DNA from 2 places in the Bacillus sp. TL12 genome. Region 2 is predicted to be linked to the other one. Evidence: predicted binding sites of a transcription regulator. Region 2 holds the regulator's gene; the other holds the start of a gene.
The links. The regulator NrdR, encoded in region 2, represses ribonucleotide reductase genes. The targets are predictions, from matches to a motif close to AACACNATATATNGTGTT.
Positions count from the first base shown of each region.

Region 1: the regulator NrdR is predicted to act here: its motif matches at 1,297-1,314, upstream of LOK41_RS10090 (anaerobic ribonucleoside triphosphate reductase).

Region 1 is NZ_JAJJBY010000008.1:78,988-82,418, reverse strand. Features, by position in the region: gene LOK41_RS10090 (anaerobic ribonucleoside triphosphate reductase) at 1-1,253, opposite strand, end outside; gene plsY (glycerol-3-phosphate 1-O-acyltransferase PlsY) at 1,480-2,076, shown strand; gene LOK41_RS10080 (HesB/YadR/YfhF family protein) at 2,336-2,626, shown strand; gene LOK41_RS10075 (acyl-CoA thioesterase) at 2,654-3,073, opposite strand; gene LOK41_RS10070 (glycoside hydrolase family 18 protein) at 3,183-3,431, shown strand, end outside.
Region 2 is NZ_JAJJBY010000002.1:302,722-306,152, forward strand. Features, by position in the region: gene LOK41_RS03515 (glyceraldehyde-3-phosphate dehydrogenase) at 1-796, shown strand, start outside; gene speD (adenosylmethionine decarboxylase) at 1,186-1,569, shown strand; gene nrdR (transcriptional regulator NrdR) at 1,742-2,203, shown strand; gene LOK41_RS03530 (replication initiation and membrane attachment family protein) at 2,368-3,431, shown strand, end outside.

The sequences.
Region 1 (3,431 bases), on a different contig from region 2:
AAAGCAACTAAACATTCTGCAAGGCCGATAAAACCAATACTTAACGTTCCTTGTTTTAAAATTTCAGCAACAGAATCTTCAGGATGCAGTTTTTCTCCGCCCCGCCATACTCCTTGTGAATATAAAAAGTGAAAATCTCTTGCCTTTTTCGTACACTGGTAAGCAAATCTTTCTAGTAGTTGACGAATGCCAAGATCCACATAATAATGTAAAGCTTCAAAAAATGTTTCTTTTGAACCGCTAATCAATGCCAATTTCACTAAGTTAATAGAAGTAAACGATAAATTCCCTCTTCCAATTGCAGTCTCTTCCCCATGAATATTAGACATAACACGCGTACGACAGCCCATATAACATACTTCGCTTTCTGAACGACCATCATAATGCGCTGCATTAAATGGCGCATCTAAAAATGAAAAATTCGGGAACAACCGCTCAGCAGTCGTTTCTAGTGCCAATTCAAACAAATCATAGTTCGGATCACTCTCTTCAAAATTGACACCTTTTTTCAGCTTAAAGATTTGAATAGGGAAGATAGGTGTTTCACCTTTTCCTAATCCAGCCTGAGTCGCTCGTAATAATTGCTGAATTAATAATCTTCCTTCTTTCGATGTATCCGTTCCGTAGTTAATAGAGATAAACGGAACTTGCCCACCTCCCCGGCTATGCATACTATTAGAATTATGAATAAACGCTTCACAAGCTTGATACGTATCGTTTTCTGTTTCTTTCCATGCAAATTCTTCTACTTGCTCTTTTGTTAACGGATACGCCCCTAATCTGTTCTTATTTCTCTCAAATGTTTTTCTCACATACGGTGCTAAATCAATATCAAATAAGGCAAATGATTGACCGCCGTGCTGCATGTTCTGGTTTGCCTGAAAAATAATCGAAGAAAGCGCCAACGCGCTTTTAATATCTTGTGGTTGTCTCATATGTCCATGCCCGGTATGAAATCCTTTTTCAAGCATTTGTGCTAAAGGAATTTGCGAACATGTTGTCGTACCTGTCGCATAAAAGTCTAAATCATGTGGGTATAATATATTTTGATTGATTGCTTTTTTTACTTCTTCAGAAAGTAACTGTTCCATTGCATAATATTTGGCGCTCTCAGATGCAAATGTTCCCATCATTCCCATTGGAGACCGTCCATCAACATTTGCATTTTCTTGCATTAAATCTTGCTCATTCCCGTGGACAATTGTTTCAAAAATCTTCATTAATTCTTCTCCACACGTACTTTGTTTCATCATTTCCCAAACCTCCAACAACATCTTGTTAATTCACTAACAAAATGATACAACATATAGTTCTAATCAATCTGTGAGAAATGTAACATTCCTGTGAAAGTTTTTTTAAGAAACTTTGAATTTTTCATTTACAAAAAAGAAATGTGATCTTTACAAATGTATGGTACAATATACGGGAAAAACTCTTTTTACCCTTTATCAACACATTTGAATAAAGGAGACTGAACTTATGCTTATTACATATCTTTTATTTATCGTTGCCTATTTACTTGGCTCGATTCCCTTTGCACTTGTTGTTGGAAAAATTGGTTATGGAATCGACATTCGCGAGCATGGTAGCGGTAATTTAGGAGGAACGAATACATTTCGGACGCTAGGGAAAAAAGCAGGTTTTATCGTTACAATTGCTGACATTTTAAAGGGGACGTTAGCGACAGCACTACCGTTAATTTTCGCCTTAGACACCCATCCCCTTTGGTTTGGATTAGCTGCAGTTCTTGGACATGTATATCCGATTTTCGCGAAATTCCGCGGCGGAAAAGCAGTCGCAACTTCTGCTGGAGTACTCTTATGCTACACGCCAATCATTTTTGTAATATTAGCCGCTGTCTTTTTCACCCTGCTATTTACAACGAGATACGTATCGCTTTCTTCTATGGTAACGGCTGTTGTTGCTGTTATCGCATCAATTATTGACGGGAATAAAATCTTCATTGTTGCGATGTGTTTATTAGCTGGTATGGTTATTTATAAACACCGTGCCAATATTGGACGAATTATAAATAAAACTGAGCCGAAAGCGAATTTTACAAAGAAACAAAAGTAAGGTTGTGCCCCACATAAAGTGAAACTTTAATCAGTGGGGGTTTTCTTCATCCCCACTGATTATTAGTTGAACCAATCGGGCTTTTACGGACAGTTTATCTCCCACCTAATTTCTTTGCTCCCGCCGAATTTTGAGGTGGGAGTATTACTGTCCGTTAATGCGGGATAACGCAAAAAGAAAACGCAAAGCATATTAATAGCGTCTTTTTGCGTTATTTTTTATACTATAGAAAAAGCAACATAACTTGGAGGAACTATACATGAATCTTTCCGTAACAAAAGAAGCAGTAAATTGGTATAAAGATGAATTAAACTTACAATCTGGCGATACACTTCGCTTTTTCGTACAATATGGTGGTTGCAGCACTGTTCAAAAGGGACTTTCTCTAGGAATCCGTAAAGACGATCCTGCTCATCCTGCCACTCAAATTCAAGAAGAAGGCATTAACTTCTTCATTGAATCGGATGATGAATGGTTCTTTGATGGGCATGACTTATCTGTTACACTTAACGACGGTGATGACTTCCCGCAATTTAATTATGAAAAATAAAAAAAGTGTGGCCCAGGGCCACACTTTTTATTTTTTCTTAATTTCTTCATACTTCGCATACCACTCAGGGTATAATTTCTTAAAGGATACAGGACGGAATCCCTCTTTTTTCGCACAAATATTTGTTGTTGTAGCCGTAATACAAAGGTCTCCATCACCATTATAAATTTCATATCCGTAAATAACACGGAGTGGACTAACTGAATCAATCCATGTTTTTACAATTGCTTTTTCTCCATAACGCATTGCTTTCCGATATGAAATTTGCAAATCTAATACTGGAGAAATAACTCCTTCTTTTTCCATTTCAATATATGAAAATCCTAATTCTTGTATTAATTTAGTACGCCCCAATTCCAGCCATACTAAATAATTTGAGTGATACACCACACCCATTTGATCTGTTTCCGCATAGCGGATTTCAATTTCGTGTTCTGCTACAAACATATCACAATCTCCTTCTCGCTTCTGTTTCCTCGCATACATTTAATCATAATACAGTGAAATCAAAAATAAAATAGAAACGGTGAATCTTTTTCCTGAAAGGAGCGAGTATATGATTCAAATTGTAACCGTTCGTAGCGGTGACAGCGTATATAGCTTAGCGTCAAAATACGGAACTACACCTGAAGAAATTGTAAAAGACAATGGACTTAATCCAACTGAAACACTTGTTGTCGGTCAGGCACTAATTGTAAATACGAAAGGGAATAACTATTACGTACAACCTGGAGACAGCCTTTACCGAATTTCTCAAACATATAACGTTCCTCTTGCGAGCTTAGCAAAAGTAAATAACTTATCT
Region 2 (3,431 bases):
TCCAAAAGAATTGCCTTGGAAAGAACTAGGTGTTGAAATTGTAATTGAAGCAACTGGTAAATTTAATGCGAAAGAAAAAGCGATTCTTCATGTAGAAGCTGGGGCAAAGAAGGTTATTTTAACAGCGCCAGGTAAAAATGAAGATGTAACAATTGTAGTTGGTGTAAATGAAGAACAATTAGACATTACAAAACATACTGTGATTTCAAATGCATCTTGTACAACAAACTGTTTAGCGCCTGTTGTTAAGGTGTTAGATGAGCAGTTTGGAATTGAAAACGGTTTAATGACAACTGTTCATGCTTATACAAATGACCAAAAAAATATTGATAACCCACATAAAGATTTACGAAGAGCACGTGCTTGTGGACAGTCTATTATTCCTACAACAACAGGTGCTGCAAAAGCTCTAGCGAAAGTTCTTCCACATTTAAATGGAAAACTTCATGGAATGGCACTTCGTGTTCCAACACCAAACGTGTCTCTTGTTGACTTAGTAGTAGATGTGAAACGTGATGTAACAGTTGAGGAAATTAATGAAGCGTTTAAAACTGTTGCAAACGGTCCACTGAAAGGGATTATTGAATTCAGTGAGGAACCTTTAGTTTCGATTGACTTTAATACAAATACACACTCAGCTATCATTGATAGTTTATCTACAATGGTAATGGGCGAACGTAAAGTGAAAGTACTTGCTTGGTATGATAACGAGTGGGGTTACTCTCGCCGTGTTGTAGATCTTGTGCAGTTAGTTGCTGCTGAATTAACAAAACAAGAAAATGTACAACACATTTAATGATACAAGGAAGGCAAGCGATTGCTTGTCTTCTTTTTTTGTATTTTTTTCTGAAAAGGAAAAAAATTATACAAGTATATTTTCGCGAATGGTACATAGGAGAAACCATTGTGATTATTGCATTTGTGAATCAATTATTTGTTTTTTGGAAAAGTAAAGAAGAGAATATGACAAAAAATCGAAAAAACTGTTGTTGCAAAATGAAAATAAACAAAGTATACTAACACTCGTAAACTTAAGAGCTGAGGTACGTAGTTACTACTTAAAGGGTTAGGACCTCTCTGGACTAACTTTCCCCCGTGGTAGTAGAGCAAGCCAAATTGCAAATTAGTTTTCAATTCGAACAGTTAGATTAAATTTTTATGAGGGGGAACTGTAGAATGGATACTATGGACACGATGGGTCGTCACGTAATCGCTGAACTTTGGGATTGCGATTTCGACAAGCTTAATGATATGCCGTTTATTGAACAATTATTTGTGGATGCAGCACTAAGAGCAGGTGCTGAAGTACGTGAGGTTGCTTTTCATAAATTTGCGCCACAGGGTGTAAGTGGAGTTGTAATCATTTCGGAATCACATTTAACAATTCATAGCTTCCCGGAGCACGGCTATGCAAGTATTGATGTTTATACTTGTGGGGATCGTATTGATCCAAATGTTGCTGCAGAATACATTGCAGAAGGTTTAAATGCGAAAACGCGAGAGAGCATCGAGCTTCCTCGAGGCACAGGTAGCTTCGAAATTAAGCATAGAGAAACAAAAGCTCTTTAAAAAAGAACATAATTGATTTAAAATGTAAAGAGGTGTATAATGCACCTCTTTTTTAGTTTATATAAATGGAAGTAGTAAGCGTAGACAAATAGGTTATATAATATTGTATATATATTTTCGCATGTAGGTGAAACGAGAAGAATGAAGATTAAATTGCAAGGGAGTGAATGAGTTGCGTTGTCCAACCTGTTTTCATAATGGTACAAGAGTATTGGATTCACGTCCGGTAGATGAGGGACGCTCCATTCGAAGAAGAAGAGAGTGTGAAAGTTGTTTAAATCGATTTACGACATTTGAACGAGTAGAAGAACCACCTCTTATTGTTGTAAAAAAAGAGGGAACACGAGAAGAGTTTAATAAAGAAAAGATTTTACGCGGGTTAATTAAAGCGTGTGAAAAAAGACCTGTATCGTTAAAGCAATTAGAAGGAGTAACGCAAAAAGTAGAGCGTGAACTTCGTAATTTAGGAATATCAGAAGTGAAAAGCGATATGATCGGTGAAATCGTAATGGAAGCACTTCGAGATATTGACGATGTTGCTTATGTACGATTTGCGTCTGTATACCGTCAATTTAAAGATTTAAATGTATTCATTGAGGAATTAAAAGATATACTGCAAAAAGAAAGAGAATAAGATAAAACTCTGATTCGCGGTGGCTGTCTCTTTGTTTCATTTCTTTTGGAATGATGGAAGAATTGAACCCGCAAATTACGTGAAAAAGAGCTATAAGCGTAAGCTATTAGCTCTTTTTTACTAATAGAATACGTAAAATGGACAAAAGAAAGGAATTGCAGGGAATGGAAAAACAGTCATGGATGGAGCTATTGCCAATCGATCGTTATAAAGTAAGTGCAAAAGGGCTATTGCATAATTACGATCGGAAGGTATTAACAATGTTATATCAACCATTAGTGGGTAGCAAGGCTTTTAGCCTATACATGACGCTGTGGGGAGAGCTAGAGCAGGATCGTGTATTTGGAAAAGAGAATACACATCACTCTCTGATGGTGACAATGCAAATGCAGCTTCCTGAAGTATATGAAGAACGGGTGAAATTAGAAGCAATTGGGCTTTTAAACGTATATATTAAAAAAGAAAAAGATATTCGGATGTTTATATATGAATTGCAGCCACCACTAACTCCAAAACAATTTTTTGATGATATTGTTTTGAGTATTTTCTTGTACAACAGATTGAGCAGAGCGAAATATAATCAAGTTAAACAATACTTCTTAGAAGAAGAATTCGATTTTGCTTCATATGAAAATGTTACACGTTCTTTTAATGATGTATTTGGTTCATTTAATCCAGGTCAATTTGAGCATGCACAAGAGGAAGTTCGTATTCCAAAGACAACAGTCATGCCTGGAAATGAACAGGGGACTGCGCCTAAGGTTTGGAATGATTTCTTTGACTTTTCTTTATTTCTAGAAGGGGTATCGACGCTCGTCCCAAGAAAGGCAATTACGGATCAAGTACGTGAATGTGTCATTACGCTAGCCTACGTGTATGACGTCGATGTATTATCGATGCAAAATATAGTGCTTGGTGCAGTGACAGAATTACAAACGATTGATACGGAGAGGCTTCGTAAAGGAGCGCGTGATTGGTATCAATTTGAAAACGGTCAAGCGCTTCCGGTGTTAAGTGAACGGGTGCAACCTCATTCTACGCGTACGATGAAAGAGAAAGAGCCAACTACGCAAGAAGAGATGCTTATCAAACAGCTTGAGGAAATTTCACCGAAACAATTATTAAAAGAAATCTCAGGCGGGGCAGAACCAACAAAAGCAGATTTACAAATTGTAGAAGAAGTGATGTTGAGTCAAAAACTAGCGCCAGGTGTTGTCAATGTACTTAT